DNA from 2 places in the Actinoplanes sp. NPDC051343 genome. Region 2 is predicted to be linked to the other one. Evidence: riboswitches for the same ligand, from Rfam matches in the RefSeq annotation. Region 2 holds a riboswitch; the other holds the start of a gene.

Region 1 (14,706 bases), on a different contig from region 2:
CACTCCGTGGCCGTACGTGTCGTTGATGTTCTTGAACTTGTCGATGTCGATCATCGCGGCCGCCAGGTCGTGCCGGCCGCGGTCGGCGGCGACGACCAGGGCACCCGCGATGGCGTAGAAGTGCCGCCGGTTGTGCTGGCCGGTCAGCTCGTCGGTGGTCGCCAGCTCCTGCACCCGGCTGAACAGGCGGGCGTTGTCGTACGCGCTCATCCCCTGGATCGCCAGCGCGGCCGCGACCTGCACCGCGGTGTCGTCGAACGCCGGGCCGCCGAGCAGCACGACCCCGGCCGGCCCGTCCCGGTGGAACAGCGGCACCGCGAGGACGGCGGCCGACTCCCCGAGCACCGCCGGCACCGAGGGCAGCACGGTCGGCGTGAGCACCGTACCCAGTGTGAGCCGGCTGCCGAGCCCGGTGGCGGTGCCGGCGACCTCGGCCACGTCGGAGCCCACGATCAGGCATCCGGCGTCCGCCGAGGCGCGAGCGACAAGCGTGGCGAACAACTGCCGCAGCAGCACCGCCGGGTCGTGGATAGCGCTCAGCTCGGCCAGGCTCGACCGCAGCGTCTCGGCGAACGCCTGCTGCTGCCGGGCCGCCTGCACAGCCAGGTGCAGCTGGGCCGCCCGGGCCGTTTCCAGCGAGACCGCCACGTGGCCGACCACCGCGGTCAGCACCTCGACGTCGTCGTCGGTGAAGATCCCGCGGGCCAGCCGGCTGTCGAGGTAGACGACGCCGACCGTCGTGCCCTTGAACCGCACTGGCGCGACCAGGATGCTGCGCAGGCCGTGCACCACCGCGGAGCGGGACCCGAGGGCCGCACCCTGCTCGGTTCCGGTCAGCACCAGGGCCTCGCCGCTCTCGGCCACCCGGTCGACCAGGGTCGCGCCGTACGCGGTCTGCTGCTGCAGATCGGTGCCGTCGGCGCCCCGCCCGGCGTAGTGGACCGGCCGGCCCGCGTCGTCGAGCAGGAAGAACAGCGCCCGCTCGGCACCGAGGATGCCCAGCATCTCGTCGAGGGCGACCCGGGCGAGTTCCTGCGGGTCGAGGATTGTCGCGGCGGCGGAACCCACCTGTTGCAACGCTTCCAGGCGACGGTTGCGGCCGGCGTCGGCGCGCCGGTCGACGTTGGTGCCCCGGTGGGACAGCCCGGCGTCGTCGACCCCGAACTCGGCCCGGATCTGCCGTCGCCGCTGCTCCCAGCCGTAGTGGTTGGCCAGCATGAGCCCGTAGCGGGCCTGCCGCTCGGCCTCGTTGCCCTGGCCGAGCCCGCGGAACGCCCGCGCCCGGAACCGCGCCACCTCGAAGTGGACGACCGGCGCGTCGATCCGCCGGGCGATCGGCTCGACCCGGTCGATCCAGTCGAGCGCGGCCCGGAAGTCGCCGGTCAGCTGGGCCAGCGCGGCCTCGCCGATCAGGTAGGCCGCGTCGAGCAGGGGCGACGCCTTGCGTACGCGTCGCAGGTCGCGCACCGCCTGCCGGGCGGTCGCGATCGCCGCCGGCCGTTGCTCGTCGGTGGCCAGCCGCAGCTGGGCCATCCGGCCGTGGGACTGGAACGCGTAGAACCATTTCATCTGCGTCATCAGCTCGCGCGGCTTGAGCCCGAGCCCGTGGAACTCGGCGACCAGCGCCTCGAACGGCGCCCCGATCTCGCCCTGCTCGATCGCCGCGCACGCCGCCGCGGTGATCAGGTGCGCGCGGTGGGCCGGCGTCGCGCCGTCGCCGAGCGCGGCCAGCGCGGTCGCGGCCTCGGCGTGCTGCCCCTCGACCGCCGGGATCATGACGCCGAGCATGCTGAAGGAACTGCCGGCGGCCAGCCGCGGATCGGGCAGCCGGCTCAGACCGCGCTCGTATTCGGCGCGGGCCTGGGCGGTATAGCCCCGCAGCAGCAGCCGCAGGCCGATCGTCGCGTGTCCGGGGATCAGCTGAGCCGGCGCGAACCACCGCTCGTGCTTGGTGATGGTGTGTTCCCAGGCGGTTCCGTCGTCGTGCCCGCCGAACAGCATCGCGCAGCCGCGCAGCCATTCCGTGTAGGCGGCGAGCGCCGGATCGCCCAGCCTTTCGGCCACCGCGGCGGAACGGTCGAGGCAGCGCAGCGCGGTGCGCCGCAGTTTGATCATCGCGGCGAAGTAGCCGACCAGCGCATAGACGCGAACATATTCGGCACCGGGGCCGAGCCGGTTCACCGCGTAGAGCGCACGCAGCGCGAGCAGGCCGGCCTCGCGCAGGCGCAGCCCCAGACCGGCGGCATAGCCGCCGGCGTCGAGAATGGCGGCGAGGGCGGCCAGCTCGTCGCGCCGGTTGCCCTTGGCGGTTCCGAAGCCGATTTTCGTACGCCGTACGAGTCCACCGGCGGCCGCGGTGGTCAACGTGGTCAGCACCAGGAGAAGCGGGTTGCGGGGCAGCGGATGGCGTAGTTCGGCCAGCGCCGCACCTGTGGATTCCAGGGCCCGATCGGTGTCCCAGAGGGTGTGCCGGAGTTCGATCTGGGTGGCCAGCAGGCGCGCCCGCCGGCCGTGGTCCTTCTCGGCGGCGAGCGCGCGGTCGAGGGCGTCCGCGGAGTCCTGGTAGCGGGCCGAGCGCAGATAGGCGATCGCCAGCGGGTGCAGCACCTCGGTCGAGGGGCCGGCGCCGAGCAGATAGCCGACGGCGTCGGCCGGGGCACGGTCGTCGAGCGCCCGCAGACCGGCCGCCAGCGCACTACGGTGCCGGTCGTTCTCGGCGGCGGCCAGGCCGGCGCGCTGGTAGTGGCGGGCCACGGCGTAGACGTGGTCGGCGTCGTGCAGGGCCGGCGGCAGTTCCTCGAGCGCGTGGGCCAGGGCCGCGTGCCGCTCGCGCAGGCGGGCGGCGGGGACGGCGTCGAGCAGGCTCTCCCGCAGCAGCGGGTGCATGAAGACGTACCAGCCACCGGGCCAGGCCTCGACGACCCGCCGGTCGACCGCGGCCGCGACCGCGGCCACGACGTCGTCGGCCGCGCTGCCGGCGTCGGCTCCCGAGGCCACCGGGGCCGCGGAAGTCGGGTCCGGTTTCTCTACCGCCGCGATGAGGGTCTCGGTGCGGAAGCGGTCGCCGGCGACCGCCGCGGTCACCAGGTGGCGGCAGGTGCCCTCGGGCAGCTGGGCGAGACGCGCGGCGAGCAGGTCGCGAACGCCGTCGGCGGCGGGCAGAGCGTCCGCGCCGGCCAGGTCGACAACCCAGGTGCCCCACATCGGCGTGAGCAGTCCGGCATCGACGAGCCGCAAGAGGTAGGCGACGACGGCGAACGGCGATCCGTCGGTGCGGGCCGCCACATGGTCCGTCAGCTCCGGCGTGACCGCGGCGCCGGGAAGGCGGCCGGCGATCAGCTCGTCTACGGCGGCCCGGTCGAGCGGGCCGCACTCCACCACCTCGGTCCCGCCCGCGGGGCGGCCGGCCTCGCCGTCGAGGGTGGTCAGGAGCACCAGCAGCGGCACGGTGGGCAGGTCGGCGGCCAGCAGGGTGAGCACCTGGCGGCTTGCCGGGTCGAGGCGGTCGGCGTCGTCGAGCACCAGCAGCAGACCGTCGGTGTGCCGGGCCAGTTCGGCCAGGAACACCGCTACGGCCGCGAACACGTGCTCGTCCCGCACCTCGCCGAGCGGTGCCGCCGCGTCGCCGAGCAGCCCCTCGAGCCGCACCGACAGGCGGCCGACCAGCGCCGGGCCGGCCGCGAGCGCGGCCTCGCGCACCAGTGGGACCACGACGTCGCGGCGTGCGGGCGGCAGGGCAAGGAGGTCCCGCAGATAGCCGTCGACGGCCTCCCGGAGAGCGGCCAGCGGCAACGGCTCGTCGGCCCGGCAGGTCGCCGACAGCACCGCGCCGTCGGTGCGAGCGAGCGCCGCGACCTCCTCGGCCAGGCGGGTCCGGCCGGAGCCGGCGGGGCCGCGGACCACCGCCGTACCCCCGGAACCGCGACGGGCCCTCGCCCAGCGTGACCCGAGTCTTTCGATTTCGGCGGCGCGGCCGCACAGCGGCCAGCGCACCGCCGCCGGGGCCACCGCGACCTCACCGGCCGGGCATTCCCGCAGGTCGGCCAGGAGGGCGGCGGCGTCCTGATAGCGGTCGTCGGGGTCCTTGGCGAGCAGCCGCACGACGACCGCGGAGAGCGCCGGGTCGAGGCCGGGCCGCAGCGAGGCCGGCTCGGGCACCGGCGCGGTCAGGTGCAGGCGGAGCAGCTCCCCGACGTCGGACGCCTCGAACGGCAGCCGCCCGGTCAGGCACTCGAAGAGCACCACGCCGAGCGAGTAGAGGTCGGAGCGGGCGTCGACCGGCCGCTTGAGCATGCCGGACTGCTCGGGCGACGCGTACAGGAAGGTGCCGACCGCCTCGTCCTCCGCCGGCTTGCCGCCGCCGAGCACCGCGAGACCGAAGTCGATCAGCTTGTCGGGGTCGGTCATGATGTTGCCCGGTTTGACGTCCCGGTGCACCAGGCCGACCCGGTGGGCCGCGGCCAGGGCCCGGGCCAGCCGGGCGGCCAGCTCGACCGTCCGCGACGGGGTGAGCGGGCCGTGGGCCAGCAGATCGGCCAGCGTCGCGCCCGGCAGATTTTCGAGGACCATGGCGGGGGCGTCGTCGTACCGGCCGGCCGCGTGGATCCGGCCGACGCCCGGATCGTTCACGCAGGCCAGCAGCGCCGCCTCGCGGCGGAAGGCGGCGGGCAGCGCTGGGTCGGCGGCGGCCTCGCGGTGGGGTCGCTTGAGGGCGTACGCCACGCCGTCGCGCCGCACGCGGTGCACGGTCGTGAACGCGCCCCGGCCGAGCTCGGCCTCGATCTCGAGGCCGGTCAGCGCGTCGTTCAGGGGGTTGTCCATCACGTGAGGTCTCATTCCGCAGTTGCCGCTTCGCCCGGTGTGATCGGCCGGAAAGCAACGAACCTGAAACCCTGTGTGATGAATCGCTTACAGCTTGTCCTTCAGCCCGGCCTCTTCGAATGCCCGGCCGATCTCGTCGCACCCCTCGGTGAAGTGCGCCCAGCTGTCGCAGTGCACCGGCACCACGCGCCGCGCCTTGGTTATCGCCGCTGCCTCCGCCGCCATCGCGCTGTCCAGCGTCAGCAGCGCGTTGTCGAACAGGCCGGCCCGCGCCGCGCCCGCGAAGATCACCGCGGTGTCGATCGCCGGGAACCTGGCGGCGATTTGCCTCACCACCTCGAGCGACGCGTTGTCACCGCTCACGTAGGTGGTCGGAAGCCCGTCACCGGTCAGCACGAACCCGATCACCTCGCCGGTCACCGGCTCGCAGCCCGGGGGCCCGTGCTGCGCCGGAACGGCGGTGACCGTCACGTCCTTCACCGCCACGCTTTCCCAGGGCGCCAGACCCCGGGCGGTGCCGGCCAGGCGGCCCGCTCCCGACCTGGTGGTCAACGTCAGAGGTACGCGGGTGAGCAGTTCCCGGCCGGCGCGGTCGAGGTTGTCGGGGTGCTGGTCGTGCGACAGCAGCACCACGTCGATCGGGCCCAACTCGGCCGGGTCGATCGCCGACGGCGCGGTCTTGGTGAGGAACCGGCCGTCGCCGCGCGGGTAGTCGCCCGGCGGGTCGAAGGTCGGGTCGGTCAGGAACCGCAGCCCGCCGAACTCGATCAGGGCGGTCGGGCCACCGAAGACGCGGATGTCCGTCATCGATCGTTCTCCTCACGGTTTCTCGACTGAATTGCCGTGAGGTGACGTTAGAGGATTCTCACGCGAAAGCGCAATGGTTAGCATGAGGCGATGACCGATGTCCCGCCGCCCGCCCCCGGTGCCGACCGGCACCCGGCACTCGACCTGGCCAACACGCCGCTGGCCCTGACCAGCGGCGAGGTCGACCTGCTGGCCACCCCGGCCGACGCCACCCGGTGGTTGATCAAGCGCGGCCTGGCGCCTTCGGACGCCCGGGTGTACGAGCTCTGTGCGGACCGGCTGCGAACCTTGCGGGACCACATCCGCGGCCTCCTGTCGGCCGGGGTCAACGGAACGCCGCCGAAGCCCGCCGACCTGGAAGCGGTAAACGCCGCGCTGACCCGGGCACCGGCGACCGACGTGCTGCGCTGGGACGCCGACCGCGGCCTCCACCGCGCGGCCGCCCACCCGATCGACCAGATGCTCGAGCGGGCGCTCGCGGTCCTCGCGGCCGACGCCGCCGACCTGCTGACCGGTCCGTCGGCGGCCCGGCTCGCCGCGTGCGGGTCGCCGCCCTGCCGCCGCTTCCTCGTCCGCACCCACGCCGCCCGGCACTGGTGCTCGGTGCGCTGCGGCGACCGGGCGCGGGCGGCCCGGGCCTACGCGCGGCGGCGCGAAACCGCATCCTGATCTCGGTTTATCAGATTGTTGCGTACGCTGGATGCGCACTGATCATGCAGTGACCAGCGGCAACGGGCATCCCGGGCGCCGGCGTCGGGTTTTCGGCATGCCGGGATCCCCGTGCCCACCGCCGCGGCTGTGTACGGTGCTGCTCAACTTTTACCCAGCTCACTCCCAGCGATAGGCAGGCCGACGTGGCGGTCAGTCCCGTGCGCTCAGGTGACCCGCAACGACTCGGCAACTACCGCGTTCTCGGACGCCTCGGTGAGGGCGGCATGGGCACGGTCTTCCTCGCCGAATCGCCGGCGGGTGCACGCGTCGCCGTCAAAGTCGTCCGGCCCGAACTCTCCGCGGACGCCGAGTTCCGGGCCCGCTTCCGCAGCGAGATGAAACGCGCCCGTCAGGTGCCGGGGTTCTGCACCGCCGAAGTACTCGACGCCGATGCCGACGCCGACCCGCCCTACCTCGTGGTCGAATACGTGCCCGGCCCGAGCCTGGCCGACGTCGTCCACGACTCCGGCCCGCTGCGCGGCGGCGACCTGCACAGCGTCGCCATCGGAGTGATCGTCGCGCTGGTCGCCATCCACGACGCCGGGGTGGTACACCGCGACCTCAAGCCGGCCAACGTCCTGTTCGCGTCGCTGGGCACGCCGAAGGTCATCGACTTCGGCGTCGCGACCGCGCTCACCAGCACCGAGCCGCACACCGGGCCGGGGCAGATCATGGGAACGGTCGCCTACATGGGCCCGGAACGCCTGGACGGCACGGCCAACCGGGGCGCCGGCGCGGCCGGTGACATCTGGGCCTGGGGTGCGCTGGTCCACTACGCGGCGACCGGGCAGACGGCGTACGACCCCGAGACGTTGATCGCGGCCGCGGCCGGGATGCCGTTGCCCGCACCCGATCTGACCTCGATCCCCCTGCCGTTGCGCGGCATCCTCAAGCGTGCACTCCACCGCGACCCGGCGCACCGGCCGAGCGCCCACGAGGTGCTCGAATGGCTGGTCACCAAGGGATCCTCCCCCCTGGTGCCGAGCCGGCCGGACCTGGTGCGGGCCGCCGCGGCCGTACGCCACACCGAGCCCGTCACCCCGGTCGGCCCCCGGCCGGCGCGGGCCCGACGGCGTACACCCGGACTGGCCGCGGCCGCCGCCGTGCTGCTGATCGCGGCCGCGGCCGGATATCCGCTCGTGGTCCACTCACCGGCCGGCTCGGCCCCGGCCGCGGCGCCCGACCTGGGCGAGCGCGAGCGCACCTCGGACAAGGCCAGCCGGGCCCAACGCGGCGACCGGTGCACCCTGACCGGGCCGCTCGACGTCCAGGCCGGTCACGCCTACGCCTTCACGTGCCCGGCCGCGCGGAACGCCGGCGACCAGTCGATCCGCGTGAAGATCTCGCTGGCCGCGCGGTCGGCGTGCGCGCTGATCTCCACCGACACCTACCGCACCACGGTCTGCGCCGACCAGGTCGTGGTCAGCCGGGACGCCCGCACGGTCGCGATGTCGGCGGTCGACCCGGCCTGGCGACCGGGCGTCTGGCACCAGGTCGAGATCCGTACGCCGGGCAGCGGGATGACCGTCGCCCTGGACGGGGACGACGTCATCAACCGGTCGCGCCTCAGCACACCCGGCCGGGGCGCGGTCAGTCTCGGCTCGGGCCGCGGCCCCGGACCGGTCAGCTTCGCCGAGGTGGAGATCGCGTCGGTAGGGTGACCGGGTGCAGCCTGGCCACGCCGTCCTCCTGGTGCTGGGCGGGGTCGGGGCGGGGCTGACCGGGTCGATGGCCGGGCTCGCATCGCTGGCGAGTTATCCGGCGCTGCTGTCGGTGGGCATGGCCCCGATCGCGGCGAACGTCACCAACACGGTCGCGCTGCTGGCCAACACGGTCGGCACGGCGGCCGGCACCCAGCGGGAACTCGAGGGACAGGGCCCGCGGCTGATCGGGCTGTCGGCGGTCGCGGCACTCGGCGGCCTGGCCGGGGCGTGGCTGCTGCTGAAGACGCCGTCGTCGACGTTCGAGTGGATCGTGCCGATGCTGATCGCGCTCGGGGCGACGCTGCTGCTCCTGCGCGACCCGCTGCGCCGCTGGGCCGGGCATCACACGATGTCGGCGCCGATGCTGGGCGGCTCGGTGTTCCTGATCGGCATCTACGGCGGTTACTTCGGGGCCGCTGCGGGCGTACTCATGCTGGCCGTACTCGCACTGGCCGCCCGCGAACCGCTTCCGGTGACCAACGCGGTGAAAAGCGTCGTCCTCGGCGCGTCGAACCTTTCCGCCGCGACCATCTACGCCGTGACCGCGCCGGTGAACTGGGCCGCCGCCGGCGTCCTGTCGGTCGGCTGCCTGGTCGGCAGCTGGATCGGACCGGCCCTGGTCCGCCGGATACCGGAACGCCCGCTGCGCGTGGCGATCGCGGTGGCGGCGATCGGGCTCGCCGTGTCCCTGTGGTGGCGGGCGGCCCGCTGAGAGACAACCATTGCCTATCACATCAGTAGGAGGTGTAGGGTGGCGGCACAGTTCGAGCTGAGGCGGAACCACCCATGGGCAGACTCACCGAATCGGCCGCCGAGCAGCTGATCGCGGCGCGGGCCTTCAACTGCGGGCCGCCGGGCTTCGTGGGGGCGGCGCTCGACCGGCCGGGCCGTGCTGGGTTGCCGCGGCAGGCGCTGCGGCACGGGTTCCTGATCAGCCGGGCGGGCGGGGTGGTCACGGTCAGCGGGCCGCCGTCGCCGGGCCTGGAGAGCAGCCTCACCCGCATGGCCGAGGACCTCGCGGCATTGCGCGGGAGCCGGCCCGGGCGCTCGCCTGGCAGCCGGCCCGAGAACCGGCCCGGGAGCTCCCCTGACAGCTGGCCCGAGAACCGGCCCGGGAACCGGCCTGGACGCTCGCCTGGCAGCTGGCTCGGGAACTCGCCCGGGAACTCGCCTGGGAGCTGGCCCGGCGGAGGGGCTGCGGCCGGCATCCGGGTCGGGCTAGAGTCCGGGCTCGACGGCGGCGGGCCGCTGGGGTTGCCGCGGCGGTGGCGGCTGGCGCACACGCTGGCGCCGGTGCTGGCCGCAGCCTTCGCCAACAGCCCGTCAAACAACAGCCCGTCCAACAACAGCCCGTCGGTCACCAGGCCGTCGCTCGGCGGCCGGTGGCGGAGCGTGCGGGCGGCCCGGTACCGCGACCGGCCGGTGCTGCCACACACCGCCGTCCCGCCGCCGCCGAACCCGTGCACCGCCGATCTCGACCCGCGCGGGCACGACGAAGGCGCCGGCCCGCGCTGCGGCGGCGAAGGCACGCACCCGAGTCGCGGCGGCGAAGGCAGAGACCCGAGCCGCGGCGGCGAAGCCACGGGCCCTCGCCGCGGCGGCGAAGCCAGAGACCCGCGCCGCGGCGGCGAAGCCACAGACCTGAGCCGCGGCGGCGAAGGCGCGGACCCGCGCGCGAGCTGGGCGGCCTCCGTGATGGACACGGCCGTGGGTGACCGGACCTTCCGGGAGTGGACCCGGTCGGACGACCCGCCGACCGAGGACGATCTCGCACGGCACCTCGACACGCTGACGGCGCCGGTGCAAGCGCGCGGGCACCTCGAGCTCGACTTCGCGGACGGTCAGGACGGCGACGGCGACGGCGACGGCTGGCGGGTCGCGGTCGCGGTCATCGCCACGCTCCTCGACGACCCGGTGGCGGCCACCGCTGCGGAGAGGGCGACGGGGCATTTCGCGTACGCGGAAAGGGTGTGGGAAATCGCCGCGCGGGACGCCCTCACCGATGCGCGACTTGCCGCCGCGGCCCGGGAATGTTTCGTGGCGGCGTATGCCGCCCTGGGCCGCCGGGGTGCGCCCCGCGACCTGCGGGACGCGGTGGCCGCCTTCACCGAACGCTATGTGATGCGCGGGCGTTGCCCGGCCGACGACCGGATCGTTCTCCCCATCTAGTCCGTCGAACGTGCGGCCGGGCGGCGACGGGCCGGAACCGTCAGGCAGGCGGCCAGGCCGGACAGGAAACGGTCGAGGTGGTCCGTCGTCGTGCCGAGGCCGAAGCTGGCGCGGAGCAGGCCCGGGGTGTCGCCGCAGGCGGCCACGCCGGCGCGGCCGGTCAGGTGGCGGACCAGCGGGTGGGCGCAGAACTGGCCCGCACGCACGCCGACGCCGTGTTCGACGGCCAGCCGGTCGGCTACGCGGGCCGGGTCGTGGCCGGCAAGGGCCAGCGAGACGATGCCCACGCGGGGTGAGCGGGGGCCGAACAGGCTCACCTCGACGGCGCCCGGGATCGAGCGCAGGCCCGCGCGCAGGTGGGCCAGCAGTTCCTGCTCGTCGGAGGTGGAGCGGCCGGCGTCGGCCAGGGCCGTGCAGACCGCGGCCAGGGCGACCGCGCCCAGCAGGTTGGGGGTGCCGCCCTCGTGACGGGCCGGTCCGGTGGCCCACCGGACGTCGCCCGCGCCGACCGCGGCGCTCGCCCCGCCGCCGGCCAGGTAGGGCTGGGCCGCGTCCAGCCAGTCGGACCGGCCGGCCAGGACGCCCGCGCCGAACGGGGCGTACAGCTTGTGGCCGGACAGGGCCACGTAGTCGGCGTCGAGGTCGGCCAGGGAGATCGGGACGTGCGGTGCCAGTTGGGCGGCGTCGACGACGATGCGGGCGCCGTGACGGTGGGCGGCCTCGGCCAGGCGGCGGATCGGCAGGATCTCGCCGGTGACGTTGCTGGCGCCGGTGACGGCCAGGAGTTTCGGGCCGCGGAGGACGCGGAGCGCGGAGGAGGCTGCCGCCACCGCCTCGTCCGCCGAGGCCGGGGCGGGCAGGCGCACCGGGTCGGCCCACGGGAGGAGGGTGGCGTGGTGCTCCGATTCGAACACGACCGTGCGGGTGCCGGCCGGGACCGCGCGGGCCAGCAGGTTGAGGGCGTCGGTGGTGTTGCGGGTGAAGACGACGTGGTCGCCGTCGCGGGCGCCCAGGAAGCCGGCGACCACGTCGCGGGCCCGCTCGTACTCCAGGGTCGAGGTCTGTGACCGCAGGCCGGTGCCGCGGTGGACGCTGCCGTAGTAGGGCAGCAGCGCGTTGACCGCATCGGCCGCGGCGCGCACGCAGGGTGCGGTGGCCGCGTAGTCGAGGTGGACGAACCCGTCGACGCCGACGACGTCGAGCGGCGAGGTGTGCACGGCAACGGACATGGGACTGCCTCCGCAAGGGTCCGGACCCGCACGGGCCCGCGCTTGCCCGCGTCGGTCGACGCCGGCCCGGTCTTCACCCGGGGCACCCCATCGCGAACGCAAGGGTTGCCGGCCAGCAAGCCGGGGCTGTGTGCTGGCACTCATGACCTGCCGAGCAGGCTAGCAGACGAATTAGGGTGGCCCGCATGTACGCCGAAGACTGGGCCGCGTGGCATCAGGCACACGAACGCCGACGCGCGCGACCCCACGGGCTCCTGGCCGCAACGGGTCTGCATTGGCTCACCGCCGACTGGCAGAGCTTCGACGACGTTCCCGGTGAGTGGCGCGACGGCCCCGACGGCGTATCGGTCCGAAGCGGGCAGGGCGAGCGGCATCTGGGCCACGTCGACGAGGACGGCGTCGAGCTGATGTTCGGCGACGTGATGGCCGAGGTCACCCGGCGCGGCACCGACGTGATCCTGCGCCCGCGCGACCCGCGGAACCCGGTTCGCCTCGCCTACCAGGGAACTCCGGCCTTCCCGCCGGACGAGAAGTGGATCGTCGCCGGGCGGTTCGTCGAGGACCGCCGGGAGATCACGGTCGGCACGGTGGTCGACGGCCTGAAGCTCGACGATTCCCAGCTGGGCCGGGTCGACTTCACCGTCGACGGCAGGCCGCTGAGCCTGACCGTGTTCTCCGGGTTCGAGATCGTCTTCAGGGACGCGACGTCGGGCGTCACCACCTACGGCGCCTCGCGGACGCTGAGGATCGACCCGCCCGCCGCGGACGGCACGGTGGTCATCGACTTCAACCGGGCGACCAACCTGCCGTGTGCGTACACGGAGTTCGCGACCTGCTCCCTGCCGCCGCCGGAAAACGTGCTGCCGATCGCGGTCGCGGCGGGCGAGAAGGCCCCCTGACCGGTCAGGGGTGCCGGCGCAGGCTCCGGAGGGCCAGCGCGACCTGCAGCCGCAGCTTCCCCGAGGGCGAACGGACCGACCATCCGACCAGATGTTCAAGGTGGACGATCCGGTCCCGCAGGGCCGAGTGGTGCACCCGCAATACCGTTTTCGCGGCGCGCCGGCTTGCCGTGCCGGCGACGGCTTGCAGGGTCGCGACCCCACGGCGTGGTCCCGGCGGCGTGCGCCAGCGCGTCCGGATCGGGGATCGCATCGGGCAACGACGCTGAGGCCAGGAGGGTCAGACCACCCAACGATCCGAACTCGACGACCATCGGTCCGGGGTCGTGGTCGGTGCCGTCGGCCGCGAAGCGCAGCGCGATGCCGGCCGCCGCATAGGAGTCCGGCAGATCGGACCGGCCGGCCCGACGTCCAGGCGGCCACCCGGCCCGACGCCGCCGCCGGGCCGGTCGGACGCGCGACGGCGCGGACCGGGCCGGTCAGGCCGAGGTTTCGCGCGGCCACCTCGCGTACCGAAATCGGCGCCGTCGCATCGACGACCAGCTCGACCAACGCCGGGTCGTCGGCCGGGGCTCTGCCCCGGGTGCGATCGAGGACCGCCCGGGCCGCGCCCGCCGCGCGCGGGAGGATCATGGCATCGACGGGGCCGGGCTCACCGGTCCGCTCCAGGCTGAGCGTTGCTTGCGCACCGATTTCCGTACGCGGCCACACCGCGCCCGACGGCTCCGCCGCTGGCTCGTTCCGGCCTTCGGAGGTGACCCGCACGTGCACCCGCCGGGACACGTCGCCGAGGCGGGCGGGCACCCCGGCCAGCACCGCCGCGCCCCGGACGATCGCCTGCAGGCCGGCCCGCGACTCGGTCAGGCTGTCGAAATAGGCGATGACCCGCAGCGCGGCCGCACCGCGAGATCCTTCATACCGTCATCTTCTTACGCGAACAGCCGGTCCAACCATTTGATTCGCGCGGCCTTGGCGTCCTGGCTGATCGCGGCGGCCGGTGCGAAGGAGTCGAAGCCGTGGTAGCCGCCCGGCCAGACGTGCAGCTCGGCGCGCCCGCCCGCCTGCCAGATCGCGGTGGCGTAGGCGACGTCCTCGTCCCGGAACGTCTCGGCGGAGCCGACGTCGATGAAGGTCGGCGGCAGGCCGGAGAGGTCGGTCGCGCGGGCCGGCGCGGCATAGGGCGAGACGTCGGGACCGCCGACCGCGTCGCCGAGGAGTGCGCCCCAGCCGGTCGCGTTGGCGGTGTGGTCCCAGACGCCACGGCCGGTCATCTGGACCGCGGACACGGTGTTGTTGCGGTCGTCGAGCATCGGGCAGAGCAGCATCTGACCGAAGACGGCCGGGCCGCCGCGGTCGCGGGCGAGCAGGCCGAGGGCCGCGGTGAGGCCGCCGCCCGCGCTGCCGCCGGCGATGACGATGCGATCGGGGTCGATGCCGAGGTCGGCCGCGTTCTTGGCGGTCCAGGCCAGGCCGGCGTAGACGTCCTCGATCGGGCCGGGATGCCGGGTCTCGGGCGCGAGCCGGTATTCGACCGAGACGACGACGGCCTGGTAGCGGGCCGCGGTCTCGACGATCTCGAGGATGCCGCTGCGATTGTCGCCGAGGATCATGCCGCCGCCGTGCGTGTGATAGATCGCCGGGCGCGCGCCCTCGGCACCGACCGGCGCGCAGATCAGCAGCGCGATGTCGGGGTCGCCGGCCGCCCCGGGAACCGTGCGCTCACTGACCGTGTAGGTGCCGTTGCGGCTGATCTCCTCGTCGGTGGGCGGGGCCATGAGGCCACCGGTGTCGGCGCGGGCCGCGGCGATCAGCTCGGGGGTGATCGAGGCGGGCACGGCGTCGCCGAGGGCGCTGAGGACGGCGGCGAGTTCGGGGTCGAAAGGTACGGGCGGATGGGTCATCGGCGTTTCGTCCTTCTCTCGGGGCGTTCCTGCGGCGTCCTCGGGGCTGGTCACGACCGGTAGGCGGGCGAGCAGGCCGGTGATCGCCGTCTCCAATAGAATCCGCCTCATCCGCGGCCGGGACGAGCGCCAGGCGGCGGAATCTACCCGCCAAATGGCAGGGCGACGTGCTCAGCGCGGCCGGGCGCAGCCCTGGGAGCCGGGGCGGCGTGCTCAGCGCGGCCGGGCGCAGCCCTGGGAGCCGGGGCGGCGTGCTCAGCGCGGCCGGGCGCAGCCCTGGGAGGCGGGGCGGCGTGCTCAGCGCGGCCGGGCGCAGCCCTGGGAGCCGGGGCGGCGCGCTCAGCGCGGCCGGGCCGCAGCTCCGGAAGGCGGCTCGACATTGCCGACAGCCGGGACCGGGACCGTGGCCGGTGGCACCGTGGCCGGTGGCACCGCGGCCGGCGGGACGGCGGTCGAGGCGCGAGGC
Region 2 (14,706 bases):
GCGTCGTGAGCACCGACACCCGAACCGAGTCCGGATTGCCGATCCGGATGCTGCACGACCGCGTCCTCGTCCAGCAGGACGGCGGTGAGGGCGAACGGCGGTCGACCGCCGGCATCGTGATCCCGGCGACCGCCTCGATGGGCCGGCGCCTGTCGTGGGCGACGGCGGTCGGGGTCGGCCCGAACGTGCGGTCGATCGTGGTCGGCGACCGCGTCCTGTTCGACCCCGACGACCGCTCCGAGGTCGAACTCCACGGCCGCGGCTACGTCCTGCTGCGCGAACGCGACGTCCACGCGGTAGCCGCCTCCCGCGTCGAATCGAACGCCACCGGCCTCTACCTCTAGGTGCGCTCGTCACCACCCTGAGCTGGTGTTTCACCGCCCGGCAGACCCGAATCCGGAGCGCCGTAGCCCGGAGCGCCGTGCCCAGGAGCGCCCTGCCCCGCGGCGCTCTCCCCTGGGGCGCCGTAGCCTGGGGCGCCGTAGCCCGGAGCGCTTTGCCCGGAGGCGCTCTGCCCCGGAGCGCCGTAGCCTGGAACGCTCTGCCCACGAGCGCCCTCCGCCGGAGCGCCGTAGCTCGGAGTGCCCTGACCCGGAACTCCATAACTCGGGGTGTTCTGGCCCGGCCCGCCGAAGTTCGGGGCACCGGACGCAGGCATGCCCGAAGGCGACCCATAACCAGGCGCGCCATAGCTCGGATCGCCATAGCTCGGCGTGCCTTGACCTGACGCCTCGTAACCCGGAGCGCCGTAACTCGGCGTGCCAGAACCCGGCATCCCGTAAGCCGAAGTGCCCGACGCCGACGGACCGTAGCCAGGCGTGGCCTGACCCGCCGCGTCGTAGGCGGGACCGCCGTAACTCGGCGTTCCAGAGGCCGGGGCGCCATAAGCCGGAGTGCCGGACGCCGGGCCGCCGTAAGACGGAGTGCCAGACGCCGGGGCACCGTAAGCCGGCGTCCCAGAAGCCGGGGAACCGTAAGCCGGGGCGCCATAGGACGGCTGGCCGTAGGCGGATGCGCCCGGCTGCGGATAGCCATAGCCCGACAGCTGCGCGCCATAGCCCGACGGCTGCGCGCCATAGCCCGACGGCTGCGCGCCATAGCCCGACGGCTGCGCGCCATAGCCCGACGGCTGCGCGCCATAGCCTGGCGCCGGGTAGCCCGGGGTGATGCCGTAGCCCGCGTACGCCGTTTGCGCGAACTTGATCGGCACCGGCACCACCGGCTCGTCGGGTGGGGTCACCGTGCGGACCACGCCGTCGGGGAAGGCGATCTGGTAGAGCTCGCCGTTCCAGAAAGCCTGCGGCATCTGCGGGTCGCGGCCGGTGAACGACGACCGGTAGTCGACGATCGCGGTCAGGAGGCGCTGCTCCTCGGCCTCGGCTCGCTGCAGTGACAGTGGCGTGCGGTGCAGGCCTCGCTGCATGCCGTCGCGTAGCAGGGCCAGTTGGGTGGCGGCGAACTGGAAGCCTTTCATCGCGCGCTGCCCGGCCGGGCCGGCGACCCGCTTGGCCCACTGCCGGGCCGAGTAGCGGCGGCCCAGGCTGCCCAGGGCGGCCACCTCGGGCGGCGCGAACCAGCCGGTGCGTACGTAGAAGGGCAGAATGCGCTCGGCGATCCGGCCCTCCCAGCCGCGCAGGGCGATCGCGAAGCCGACCACCGCGAAGAAGAAGGGCACCATGAAGCCCAGGTAGCCGTACAGCATGATGAACGGCTCGCCCAGGCTCACCGACAGGGTCGGCAGCAGGTTGAACGTGCCGTGCAGCATCATCGCGACCAGGATGCCGGCGATCGGGGCGAGCCAGCGCACCCGGCGGTCGCCGGAGCGGGACGAGACGCCGAGGCCGATGCCGGTCATCGAGGTGAAGAGCGGGTGCGCGAAGCCGGTGAACAGGATGCGCACGATGAAGATGGCGAAGACGTTCTGGAGGCCGGTGGCCGCTCCGTACTGTTCGGCGCCCGCCGCGTAGCCGTGGCCGCCCAGGTAGAGGACATTTTCCACCATGGCGAAGCCGAGCGCGGACAGGCCGCAGTAGACGATGCCGTCGGTGATGCCGGACCATTCCTCGCGGCGGCGCCAGAACAGCAGCAGCGGGCCGCTCGCCTTCATCGACTCCTCGATGAGCGGGGCGATCAGCACGGCGACCAGCGACTCGGAGAGGCCGGCCTTGTCGAACAGCCAGGCCGCGCCGGTGTTGACCAGCAGCGCGACCGAGGTGGCGACGGTGGCGCCCCAGGCGAAGCAGAAGGCCAGCAGGTGCATCGGCTCGGGCTCGTAGCGGTCGAGCCAGAGGAACGCGGCGACCAGCAGCGGTACCGGGATGACGGCTGCGATGATGCCGACGAAGAGGGCCACGCCGCCGTAGTTGGCGCCCAGGAACAGCAGCATGCCGACCGCGCCGGCCAGGATCAGGGCGACCACGCCACCGATCGGCAGCCAGCGCCGCCAGCCGCCGCGGGCCCGGCCGGTCGCCGGGTCACGCCAGGAATGGAGCCGGGTCGTCGACGCCTCACTCGGCACCGGCAGGAAGGTGGCCGGCGGGGAGCCCGCCCCTGGGCCGGCCGCGTAGCCCATGGCCGGGTCGAATGCACCGCCGGCGTAGGACGGCGCCGGCCCGGGGTGGGGGGCCGACAGGCCGAGCGGAGCCGTCTCCCCCACCGAATAAGCCGGTGCGGGCGGCTGGGCAGGAGCGGAGGAAGCCGGGAACGCCGAGGTGGGCGCTTCCGGGGCAGGCGGGGTGGCGCCCTGCTCGGGCCCCCCGCCCGGTGAAACGTCGGCCATGCCCGCCAGCGTAGTCACCCGCGGCGGGCGGGGCGGCCCCGAGGACTACCGAGGAAGATCAAGGCCACCGAGCGGCGCGGCGGCGGAGGGTACGCGAGTGCGCCTGCCGACCGACGGCCTGGCGCACCATGCGTACGGCCTCGGAGCTCTCCACCCCGGTGGCGCGCAGCAGGTCGCTGACCGTGGTCCGCACCTGCGCCACGACCACCCCGCCGGAGAAACCGACCCCGTCGTCGTACCCCCGCATGGCCTGCACCACGGCCCGCAGGGCCCGTTCGCGGGCCGCGAGCGGCTCGGCGCCCTTGGCCCACTCCTGTTTGAGCAGCCCGACCGCGTCGCCGAGCAGGCCGATGGCCGCCGGCAGGCACTCGGGCACCGTCTCGTCGTCGTCGAGCGCGGTCTTCACCCGACGGCTCATCACCCGCACGTTGCGCAGCGCGTAGGTCATGTGCGGCGCCCCGCCGACGTATTGGGCCAGCGCGCCGCGGGTGTGCCAGCGGGCCGGGGCGAACGCCACGTTTTCGCGGGCGGCCGAGACCGCCGAGGCGAAGGCGGCGAACGTGCTCTCGGCCGCCCGGAGCTGGGCCAGGGCCGCGGTGATCCGGTCGCCGTCGCGGACGGCCAGCGCGGCCGAGATCTCGTGGAGGCCGTCGGCCAGCGCCTGCAGGGCCGGGTCGGCGGAGCGCCGCACCACCGTCAGCGGGTTGAGCGGCAGCAGCACCGTCATCACGGTCAGGCCGATGCCGCCGCCGACCAGCGCGTCGAAGAACCGGGTCCAGGGCTGGCCGGTGCTCGAGGTGAGCGTGGCGACCAGCACGGCCGAGGAGGCGGATTGGGTGACCAGCGGGGTGCCGCCGCCGACCCCGGTGGCGATCAGGACGGCCATGACCACGACGAGGCCGATCTGCCACGGCCCGGTGCCGATGACGTGGATGATCGCGTCGCCGATGCCGATGCCGAGCGCGACCCCGATGACGAGTTCGGTGGTGCGCTGCACCCGCTGCCCGACCGAGGAGGCCAGGGTGATCACGGCGGCGATGGGCGCGAAGAAGGGTGCCGGCCGCCCGATCAGGTCGTGGGCGATGAACCAGGCCAGCGCCGCACCGACCCCGGCTTGGAGGGCCAGGGTCAGGCCACCGCGTACGCGGGCGAGGGCACCTTTCATGGAAGGAGAACCTACCGACGAGCGTGACAGGATGGCGAGCGTGACCTCCCTCGTTGACCAGTTCTGTGACGCGGCCCGGCAGGCCGGTGCGACCGCCGGCGACGACGACCTGCGGGCGGCCGGCGACTACCTGCTCGGGCGGTGGTCGGAGCCGCAGCGGCACTACCACACCGTCGCCCACCTGAGCGCCGTGCTGGCCGTGGTTGACGAGCACGCCGGCCTGGCGCCGCACCCGGAGCGGGTGCGGCTGGCGGCGTGGATGCACGACGCGGTCTACGACCCTCGCGCGCTGGGTGACGCCAACGAGCGGGACAGCGCCGAGTTCGCCGCCGGCCTGCTGGCCACGCTGGGGGTGCCCGACCGGGTGGCGGCCGAGGTGGCCCGCCTGGTCGGCCTGACCGCGGGGCACGCGACCGGCGACGACGACCCGGACGGCGAGTTGCTCTGCGACGCCGACCTGGCCGTGCTGGCCGGCGACGACGAGCAGTACGCGGCCTACACGGCCGCCGTCCGCCGGGAGTACGCGCACGTCGGCGACGACGATTTCCGGGCCGGCCGGGCCCAGGTGCTCAAGGCCCTGCTCGAGCTGCCCACGATCTACCGCCTGCCGTCCCTGCGCGAGGAGTGGGAGCAGCGGGCGCGGGCCAACCTAGAACGAGAGATGCTTGGGCCGTCGCAGCCCGGACGCCCTTAGCCGGAAGGCCAGCTCGCGCGAGGGCAGGAGTGTCGCCCCGAGCCAGATCGCACTGCGGAACATGGCCGAGGGGATGTCGTAGTGGTCGCGGTCGAACCCCCGGCGCGGCGCGCCCAGCATCTCGGCGAACACATGCAATTCGTCGTAGGACAGGTCGCTGACCAGGTGCGACCAGAGTCGCCCGCGAGCCGGCCACAGCGGCTCGTCGACGAGGATCAAAGGTCGGCGACCAGGTCGATCCCGCGGTCGGCGGCGAACCCGCGTACGTCGGGAACGCCGACGCGTGCCGCATCGGCGGTGAGATCGTCCGGCATGGTCTGCGATTGGCGTTCGGCGTCGACCCGGGCCCGGTAGTGCTCGATCTCGCGCTCGCGGACCGCCGCGTCCCAGCCGAGCGCATCGCCCATCAGCTTGGCCGCGTGTTCCATCGTCTCGGTGCCGCGGTGCGACGTCTCGATCGAGATGCGGGTGCGCCGGGTCAGCACGTCGTCGAGGTGCAGCGCGCCCTCGGCCAGTGCCGCGTACGCCACCTCGGCGGCCAGGTATTCCGGCGCACCGGTCAGCGGCGCGGCCAGGCCCGGATCGGCCGCGATCATGGCCAGCAGGTGGACCGACAGCGTGCCGTACCTCTCCAGCAGGTGCTCGATCACCCCGGTGGTGACGCCGTGCCGCCGGGCCGTGTCCTGCCGGTCACGCCAGGCGGCGGCGTAGCCGTCGGCGCCGAGCAGCGGAAGCTGGTCGGTGTGCGAGGCCCGCCGGGGACCCCCGAGGCGCTGCATGGCCCGGTCGATGACGTCGGCCGCCATCACCCGGTAGGTGGTGTATTTGCCGCCCGCGACCAGGATCAGGCCGAGCATCGGTTCGAACACCGCGTGCTCGCGGGAAAGCTTCGAGGTCGAGTCGGCCTCGCCGGCCAGCAGCGGGCGCAGACCGGCGTAGACGCCCTCGATGTCGTCGGTGGTCAGCGGCCGGTCGAGCACCGTGTTGACCTGGTCGAGGATGTAGCGGATGTCGCGGGCCGAGGCCGCCGGGTGGGACCGGTCGAGCTGCCAGTCGGTGTCGGTCGTCCCGATGATCCAGTGGCCGCCCCACGGCAGCACGAACAGGACCGAAGTGGGGGTGCGCAGGATCAGGCCGGCCTCGCCGGTGATCGCCGAGCGGGGCACGACCAGGTGGACGCCCTTGGAGGCGCGCACCCGCATGCCCGGGCGCACGCCGACGTCGCTGAGCATGCGCGACATGTCGTCGCTCCACACCCCGGTGGCCGCGACGACCGTGCGGGCGCGGACCTCGAACTCGGGCTCGTCGGGCGACTCGAGGTCGCGGACGCGGACGCCGACCACCTCGCGGGCCTCGCGGAGGAAACCGGTCACCCGGGCGCTGGTGACCACGGCCGCGCCCAGGCTGGCCGCGGTGCGGGCCAGGTTGACCACCAGGCGCGCGTCGTCGACCTGGCCGTCGTAGTAGCGGATCGCGCCGGCCACCGTGTCGGCCCGCAGGCTCGGGAACAGGTGGCGGGCACCGTTGCGGCTCAGGTGCCGGTGCAGCGGCATCCCCCGGCCGGTGCCGAAGACACCGGCGAACACGTCGTACGCCGCGACGCCGAGCCCGTAGTAGCCACGGTGCCAGGCCCGGGCGGCCGGGTTGGCGGCCGGCAGCGGCACCAGGATCGGCACCGGGCGCACCAGGTGCGGTGCGAGCCGGGTCGAGAGCAGTCCGCGCTCGGTGAGCGCCTCGTGCACCAGGTGCAACTCGAGCTGCTCCAGGTAGCGCAGGCCGCCGTGAATCAGCTTGCTGGAACGGCTGGACGTGCCGGCGGCCAGGTCGCGGGCCTCGACGAGGGCCACCTTGAGCCCGCGGGACGCGGCGTCGAGGGCGGCACCGGCGCCGGTCACACCGCCGCCGACCACCAGGACGTCGAACTGCTCGTCACGCAGCCGCCGAAGGTCGGCGACGCGGCGGATCGGGGAGAGCCGGCCGGCGGTGTTGCGGGAGACCGATGGATCGCGCACCCGTCCAACGTTAGCGCTCGCGCCGGGCGCGGCAAGGGCGGGCCGCCAATGGCGACCCGCCCTTATGTGGTGCTTATGACTGGACTCAGAAGTCCATGTCTCCGCCGCCCGGGGCGCCGGCCGGGGCCGGGTTCTTCTCGGGCTTGTCGGCCACGACGGCCTCGGTGGTGAGGAACAGCGCGGCGATCGACGCGGCGTTCTGCAGCGCCGAGCGGGTGACCTTGGCCGGGTCGATGATGCCCGCGGCCAGCAGGTCGACGTACTCGCCGGTCGCGGCGTTCAGGCCCCAACCCGCTTCGAGGTTGCGCACCTTCTCGACCACGACGCCGCCCTCGAGGCCGGCGTTCACGGCGATCTGACGCAGCGGGGCGTCGAGCGCGACCTTGACGATGTTGGCACCGGTGGCCTCGTCGCCCACCAGGTCCAGCTTGTCGAACGCGGACTTGCCGGCCTGCACGAGCGCCACGCCACCGCCGGGGACGATGCCCTCTTCGACGGCCGCCTTCGCGTTGCGAACGGCGTCCTCGATGCGGTGCTTGCGCTCCTTGAGCTCGACCTCGGTGGCCGCGCCGACCTTGATGACCGCAACGCCGCCGGCCAGCTTGGCCAGGCGCTCCTGCAGCTTCTCGCGGTCGTAGTCGGAGTCCGACTTCTCGATCTCGGCCCGGATCTGGTTGACCCGGCCCTGGATCTGCTCGGCGTTGCCGCCGCCGTCGACGACGGTGGTCTCGTCCTTGGTGATGACGACCTTGCGGGCGGTGCCCAGCAGGCTCAGGTCGGCGCCGTCGAGCTTGAGGCCGACCTCCTCGCTGATGACCGCGCCACCGGTGAGGATCGCGATGTCCTCGAGCATGGCCTTGCGACGGTCACCGAAGCCGGGGGCCTTGACGGCGACCGACTTGAAGGTGCCACGGACCTTGTTGACCACCAGGGTCGCCAGGGCCTCGCCCTCGACGTCCTCGGCGATGATGATCAGCGGCTTGCCGCCCTGCATGACCTTCTCGAGGATCGGGAGCAGGTCCTTCACCGCGGAGATCTTGCTGTTGGCGATCAGGATGTACGGGTCGTCGAAGACGGCCTCCATACGCTCGGCGTCGGTCATGAAGTACGCCGAGATGTAGCCCTTGTCGAAGCGCATGCCCTCGGTGAGCTCGAGCTCGAGACCGAAGGTGTTGCTCTCCTCGACGGTGATGACGCCTTCCTTGCCGACCTTGTCCATGGCCTCGGCGATGATCTCGCCGACCGTGGAGTCACCGGCGGAGATGGAGGCGGTCGAAGCAATCTGCTCCTTGGTCTCCACGTCCTTGGCGATCTGGGTCAGACCCTCGGAGACGCTGGCGACAGCAGCCTCGATGCCCCGCTTGAGGGCCATCGGGTTGGCGCCGGCGGCCACGTTGCGCAGGCCCTCGCGGACGAGCGCCTGGGCGAGAACGGTCGCCGTCGTCGTGCCGTCACCGGCGACGTCGTCGGTCTTCTTGGCGACCTCCTTGACCAGCTCGGCGCCGATCTTCTCGAAGGTGCCCTCGAGCTCGATCTCCTTGGCGATCGACACACCATCGTTGGTGATGGTGGGAGCGCCCCACTTCTTCTCGAGCACTACGTTGCGGCCCTTGGGGCCGAGCGTCACCTTGACGGCGTCGGCGAGCTGGTTCATACCGCTCTCGAGGCCGCGACGAGCTTCCTCGTCGAATGCGATGATCTTGGCCATACGGCGTTGTCCTCCTGGACATTCGCGGTGCCGGGCCGTCTGGCCCTGCCGCTCGTTGCGAAACTGTGTTGCCTGAATCCTGCGGACGTCACCACCTGGCGATGTGACGTCCCAAGTCGAGCCGGATGGCCCGCGACGACCAGCCCCGCGCCCCGGCGCCGATGGCGGCACCGCGACCGGAACCCCACCGTCCCGACCTGTTTGGCACTCACAGGTCACGAGTGCCAATGACTTGTTTAGCACTCTGAGGGGGCGAGTGCAAGCAAACAGCACCCTGTTCGCTAGCGGCTCAGAAGAGCTCCGGGGCGGCCAGCTCGGCGCGCAGGGAGACGCTGGTCACCGGGCCTTCGGCCCGACGGGCCTGGGCGTACGTGACCAGGGCCGCGACCGCCCAGAACACGCCGGACGCGACCCCGGTGGCGGTCTGCGCGACCGAGCCACCGACGGCGTCGGCCAGCCGGGGCAGCAGGATGAACGCCAGGGAGGCCACGGCCAGCCCGGCCACCCCGGCGGGTGGTGTGCCGGCCAGCAGGTGCAGCGCCCGGCTCGGGCCTCGGCCGTGCTCGATCAGCACCACGCAGCCGACCATGCCGGCCACCGTGAGCACCGCGCTCGACGCGAGCACCAGGATGATCCGCAGCGGCTCGGCCACGCTGCCGGCCACATCGGGCTGCGAGTCGAGCAGCGGCAGGCCCTGTGCGACCAGACCGAACAGGGCCAGCCAGAGCCAGAGCGGGCGCAACCGGTCGGCGACCAGCGACCAGACCGTGCGCAGGCGTGGCCGGGCGCCGTCGGCGGCCGCCGGTACCGCCACCCCGACCGCTCCGGCCAGCACGATCAGCAGCGGCAGGGCCGAGACCGCGAAATAGGCCAGCCACATCAGCGGGAGCAGCAGCAGGCCGAAGCCGCCGATCACGTCGGAGAGCGCGGGCGCGGCGATCAGGGTGTCGTCGACGCGCCCGACGAAGAAGTGCGTGGGCAGCGCGGCCAGCAGCGCGATCAGCACGAACAGCACCACGTTGCGCAGCAGGACGCCGCCGGCCTTGTCGGCCCAGCCGCCGAACCCGGGACCCGGCACCAGGCGGTCGGACATCTGGGGAGCCGCGGTCACGACCAGCCCGGGATGGGGCAACTCGGCCGTCCGCGACTCGGCGTCGAGCGGATCCGCCGCCTCGACCACCGGTTCGTCGACCAGGCGCAGCGGGGGCTCGGCTGATTCCATAGCTGACCACCTTGCCTCAGCCTGCGGCGACTTGCCACCCCGGACGGATATGCGGCAACCCGGTTGCCGCCCGCACCTGGACCGGGGTAGGGAGAAGACCATGAAAAGCTGGACCGTACGCCGGGTGACCGTCGACGACGCCGCCCGCATGCGCGCTCTCCGGCTCGAGATGCTGGCCGACAGCCCGCTCGCGTTCCTCGAGACGCTGGCCACCGCGGCGGCGCGGCCCCACGAGGCCTACCGGGCACGCATCGCCCAGGCCACCGTCGGCCGCCAGCTGGCCCAGTTCATCGCCGACCCCGGTGGTCGCCTGATCGGGCACGCCGGCGGCACGGTCATGCCGGAAGATCCGGCGACCACGATCGTGTTCGCGGTCTACCTGACCCCGGCCTACCGCGGCAGCGGCCTGCTCGGCGACCTGGTCGACGCGGTCTCCGAGTGGTCCCGCGAGTGCGGGCGCGACGAGCTGATGCTCGAGGTGGTGACCGGCAACGACCGGGCCGTCCGGGCGTACGAGAAGCTCGGCTTCAAGGAGGTCGGCGAGCCGGTGCCGCACCCGGTCATCCCGGTGCTGACCGAACTGAGGATGCGGCGCCGGGTCTGAGCGGGTCTCACACGTCGAGCCGCCAGTGGATGATCGACTCCGAGGGCGCGAAGCCGATCTGCCGGTTGATCGAGAGCATGTGCCCGTTGGAGAGCGCGTTGAACGTGTCGATGTAGCGCAGTTCGGGTCGCCGGTCCCGCACGAACCGCAGGTTCTCCAGCTTGAGCACCAGGCCCAGCCGGTGTCCGCGGTCCTCCGGCAGCACCAGGGTGATCTGCTGCCAGGCCCGCTGCGGCTCGGCGAGCAGGCCGGCGATGGCCGTCCAGCCGACCAGCCGGCCGTTGCGACGTACGCCGGTGTTGAAGGTCTCCCGGCCCCGGCTCACGTTGGACGCCTCGGCCTGCCGGATCTGATCGGCGTCCAGCTGCTCGGGCTCCAGCGGCAGGTCGCCGATCGGGGAGTCGGTGTTGATCCGGTTCCCGACCGTGGCGACGTCGTCGATGATGTCGTCGGGCGGCACGCCCGTCCACTGCACCACGTCGTAGCCGGGGGCGTGCTTCCACGCCTCGGCCAGCAGCGCGTCGAGGCGGTCCTGGTCGGCGTCGTGCAGGTCGAGGCGGCAACGGATCTGCTGCAGCGCGGCCCGGGCGCCGGCCGCCTCGGCGAACGCGGCGCCGTCCGGCCGGGTCTGCACCGACCGGCCGACCAGGTGGTGCCGGCCGAGCGCGCGGGCGCGGTGCTGGGCCAGCTCGAGCAGCACCCGGCCGGCCCCGCGGCGGCGCTGCCGCGGAAGCACGACCAGGTCGACCTCGACCAGCGCCCGGTTGTCGTGCTGCGGGAAGCCGAGCACCAGGTAGCCGACCGGGGTGTCGCCGGCCTTGGCGAGATAGCGCTCGTAGGTGAGGCCGGGCCACGGGTTGTCGAGGGCGGCCAGGAACGCCTCGCGCGGCAGCGCGGGCAGGTCGGGCTGATCGAACTCCTGACAGGAGCAGACGATCCCGAACGCGTCATCCGGAGAATCCAGCGGCACCGCTGAAATGCGCATGGCCGTCACCCTGCTCGGGTGACGGCCACCTAACAATCTATTAAATGACTCTATTAAATGACTGCTCTTGGATGACTGGACGAATTTGGTCGGGAGGGCGGACGCACGGCGCCTCCGGCACCGGGTCGTTGGGCCCCTCGAGAGATTGTCACCAAGCTCGAGAAGTGAGGGGCCTCAGTACGGCGTCACGCCCTCCCGCGTAGAGCATCCTGCCGATCGGCCGGTCGGTTCGCAAGTCCTCCCACGATGGAATCTTGAACCGTGGGCAGAGGATCAGTCACTCTGCGTCATCCGAGCAGGCCCGCTTCGCGAGCACCGCGCAGCGACGGCTTGATGCGGTGCGTGGGTCCCACCAGTTCGGCGACCGCGTCCAAGGTCTTGAGCCCCTCACCCGTGTTGAAGACGACGGTCTCCTTCGCCGGGTCGAGCTTTCCGGTTTCCACAAGCTTTTTCAGTACGGCCACGGTCGTGCCGCCGGCCGTCTCCGCGAAGACTCCGGTCGTCTCGGCGAGGAGCCGGATGCCGTCGCGGATCTCGTCGTCGTCGGCGTAGTCCATCCAGCCGCCCGTCCGCTTGACCGCCTCGATCGCGTACGCCCCGGCCGCCGGGTCGCCGATGTTGAGCGACTTGGCGATGCCGGTCGGCTTGACCGGGACGATCTCGTCGGTGCCGCCCTGCAGCGCCGTCGCGATCGGGTTGCAGCCGGCCGACTGGGCGCCGAACACGGTCCAGCCGCCCTCCGGCGCGTCGACCAGGCCGATCTCGACCAGCTCGGAGAACGCCTTGTCCACCTTGGTGAGCAGCTCGCCGGAGGCCATCGGGATGACGACCTGGGCCGGGATGCGCCAGCCGAGCTGCTCGGCGACCTCGTAGCCCAGCGTCTTCGAGCCCTCGGCGTAGAACGGGCGGACGTTCACGTTGACGAAAGCGGTGTCCTCGAACTCGTCGGTCTCGACGAGCTCGCCGCAGAGCCGGTTGACGTCGTCGTACGACCCCTCGATCGCGACCAGTTCGCCACCGTAGACCGCGGTGGTGATGATCTTGCCCTGCTCCAGGTCGTACGGGATGAAGACGATGCTCGGAACACCCGCCCGCGCCGCGTGCGCGGCCACCGAGTTGGCCAGGTTGCCGGTCGAGGCGCACGCGTACCGGGTGAAGCCGAGGCCGCGGGCCGCGGTCAGCGCGACCGAGACGACCCGGTCCTTGAACGAGTGGGTCGGGTTGGCCGAGTCGTCCTTCACCCACAGCGGGCCGGTGATGCCGAGCCGGGCCGCCAGGCCGGGCGCGCCCACCAGCGGGGTCAGGCCGGGGTCGAGGGTCACCCGGGTCGCCGGGTCCTGGCCGGTCGGGAGGAGACCGGCGTACCGCCAGATGTTCTTGGGGCCCGCCTCGATCTGGGCCCGGGTCACCCGCGCGAGCGCCGCCGAGTCGTACGCGACCTCGAGCGGGCCGAAACATTCGTAGCAGGCGTGCTGCGCGACCAGTGGATATTGTGCGCCGCAGGCGCGACAGACGAGGCCTTTGGCCGGGGATTCGGTGGCAGCGGGTGCACTGACGGTAGACGTCATCGAGGCGTGTCCTCTCATCTTTCCCCGGCGGCGACCTGCCGAACGGGGACGGAATTAGCACCTGCCGCGCGTCAATGCGCGGTGGTTGCCGGGGCTTCGTCGGGCCGTATCCCTCTGCCCCTCTGGATGAGGTATTCAGTTGTTTCCCACACCTTACGCGGACGTTCCGGCTCCGCCACGGGTCGATCCCGAGGTGTGAGCCACACCTTAATCCGTCAAGATCGTCACGCAGCCGATATTAACGGTCAGCGCACGGTAACCAAGGCGCTCGTTGATCGCGACCATCGGTCGGTTGGCCTCGCTGTTGGCCGTGTAGGCGACGGTGGCGCCGGACCGGGCCGCCCGGTCGAGGGAGGTCCGCTTGAGAAGGCCCGCCAGTCCCATTCCGCGGAACTCGGGGACGGTCGCGGTCATGTCCGACCAGAGCCGGGTGCCGTCCCTCAGGAGCAGCGTGAAGGCGAGCACCCGGCCGCCCTGGACCGCGATCATGCTGGACCGCCGGTCGAGGTCGGGGTTGTCCCAGACCTCGTAGCGCCAGGTGTCGCGCGGGCTCGCGACGGCCGGGAGATCGCCGGGCTCGTCGGTTGCCGCCTCGCCGTCGGCCCGGTAGAGAGCTTGCTCGTCGACCTCGTACAGCGGGATCACGCGAAGGCCGTCCAGTGGCACAGGTCTGCGCGGGGCGGTGGCGCGCGGACGGTCGGACAGGTCGAGCGCTGAGTAGCGGATCTCGCGCGACGGCTGGAAGCCGTGCCGGCGGGCGAACGGCAGCGAGTCGGGCTGGGCGACCGTGCTGATGCGGCGGAGGCCGGCCGAACGCAAGTGGTCGGTCGCGGCTCGGTGGAGGGCGGTGCCCACGCCCCGGCGGCGGTGGTCCGGGTGGACGTGGAGCAGGGAGATCGCGCCGGCGTCGGTGGCCTCCGCCCGCGGGTTGCCGGAGGCGGCGACCCAGCCGATCACGCGGTCGCCGTCGGTGGCTACGAAGGCGGCCCAGGATTCGCCCGGCGGCGGGTTGGCGATCATGCGGGTGGTGGCGGCCACCCCGCGTACGAGATAGGGAAAGACCGTCTCGCGCAGGGTGACCACCGCTGGGGCGTCGGCCGGAACGGCCGGGCGAATTGTCGGCACGGCGATCAGGATGGGGGAAATCCATGGGTCCGACAACGCAATTCGGGGCTAGCGGCTCGGCAGCCGGAGGAAAGCGGCTCGGGACCAGAGGATGCCGACCAGCGAGAGGCCGATCGACCAGGCGACCGCGGCGATCCAGGTGGTGCCGACCGGAGTGCCGGTGAGCAGGGCCCGGAAGGTGTCGATGATCGGGGTGAAGGGCTGGTATTCGGCGAACCAGCGGATGCCCTTGGACATCGCGTCGGGGGAGACGAAGGCGCTGCTCACGAACGGGCCGAACTGGAAGAGCAGGGAGCTCGAGTTGGCGCCGGCCACGGTCTTGGCGACCAGGCCGAAGGCGGCGCACATCCAGCTCACCGCGAAGATGACCAGCAGGGCCAGGCCGCTGAATGCCAGCCAGTCGACGAAGGACGCCGACGGGCGGAAGCCGACCAGCAGCGCCACGCCGACCACCAGCACGAGGCTTGCCGCGGTGCGGATCAGGCTGCCGCCGACCTGGCCGGCCAGCACCGCGGTGCGCGGGATCGCCATCGTGCGCAGGCGGGCGATCACGCCCTCGCTCATGTCCTCGTTGATGTTGATCGCGGTGGCCGCGCCTCCGCCGCCGATCGCCATCATCAGGATGCCGGGGACGATGTAGTTGACGTAGGAAACGCCGCCGCCCAGGGCGCCGCCGAAGACATACGTGAAGAGCAGCAGCATCAGGCACGGGAAGGCGATGCCGCTGACCGTCATGAGCGGGAACCGGAGCATGTGCCGCATGTCGCGGCGGAGCATGGTGGCGGAATCAACGAGCACGTAGGTCATCGGATGCCCCCGGTGAGTGCGAAGAAGACGTCGTCGA

What was found. A riboswitch is a leader RNA that binds a small molecule or an ion and turns the genes downstream of it on or off. The one in region 2 is predicted to bind S-adenosylmethionine.
Region 1: linked by a shared signal. The riboswitch ahead of ACIA5C_RS07015 (aminotransferase class V-fold PLP-dependent enzyme) and the one ahead of thrC (threonine synthase) in region 2 are both predicted to bind S-adenosylmethionine.

What each region holds. Positions count from the first base shown of each region.
Region 1 covers NZ_JBITEL010000002.1:55,883-70,588, reverse strand. Annotated here, with positions in the region: gene ACIA5C_RS07045 (diguanylate cyclase) at 1-4,821, opposite strand, end outside; gene ACIA5C_RS07040 (MBL fold metallo-hydrolase) at 4,909-5,628, opposite strand; gene ACIA5C_RS07035 (CGNR zinc finger domain-containing protein) at 5,719-6,297, shown strand; gene ACIA5C_RS07030 (serine/threonine-protein kinase) at 6,483-8,000, shown strand; gene ACIA5C_RS07025 (sulfite exporter TauE/SafE family protein) at 8,005-8,754, shown strand; gene ACIA5C_RS07020 (glutamylcysteine synthetase) at 8,829-10,211, shown strand; gene ACIA5C_RS07015 (aminotransferase class V-fold PLP-dependent enzyme) at 10,208-11,440, opposite strand; SAM riboswitch class IV at 11,474-11,588, opposite strand; gene ACIA5C_RS07010 (DUF1684 domain-containing protein) at 11,626-12,339, shown strand; gene ACIA5C_RS07005 (hypothetical protein) at 12,344-12,475, opposite strand; gene ACIA5C_RS07000 (alpha/beta hydrolase) at 13,269-14,351, opposite strand; gene ACIA5C_RS06995 (LacI family DNA-binding transcriptional regulator) at 14,580-14,706, opposite strand, start outside.
Region 2 covers NZ_JBITEL010000008.1:138,135-152,840, reverse strand. Annotated here, with positions in the region: gene ACIA5C_RS26270 (co-chaperone GroES) at 48-344, shown strand; partial or broken gene ACIA5C_RS26265 (PrsW family glutamic-type intramembrane protease) at 860-2,572, opposite strand; gene ACIA5C_RS26260 (aromatic acid exporter family protein) at 2,838-3,944, opposite strand; gene ACIA5C_RS26255 (metal-dependent phosphohydrolase) at 3,976-4,638, shown strand; gene ACIA5C_RS26250 (DUF4031 domain-containing protein) at 4,594-4,857, opposite strand; gene ACIA5C_RS26245 (glycerol-3-phosphate dehydrogenase/oxidase) at 4,854-6,650, opposite strand; gene groL (chaperonin GroEL) at 6,736-8,358, opposite strand; gene ACIA5C_RS26235 (hypothetical protein) at 8,648-9,580, opposite strand; gene ACIA5C_RS26230 (GNAT family N-acetyltransferase) at 9,681-10,184, shown strand; gene ACIA5C_RS26225 (GNAT family N-acetyltransferase) at 10,192-11,169, opposite strand; gene thrC (threonine synthase) at 11,457-12,737, opposite strand; SAM riboswitch class I at 12,749-12,870, opposite strand; gene ACIA5C_RS26215 (GNAT family N-acetyltransferase) at 12,945-13,862, opposite strand; gene ACIA5C_RS26210 (ABC transporter permease) at 13,911-14,669, opposite strand.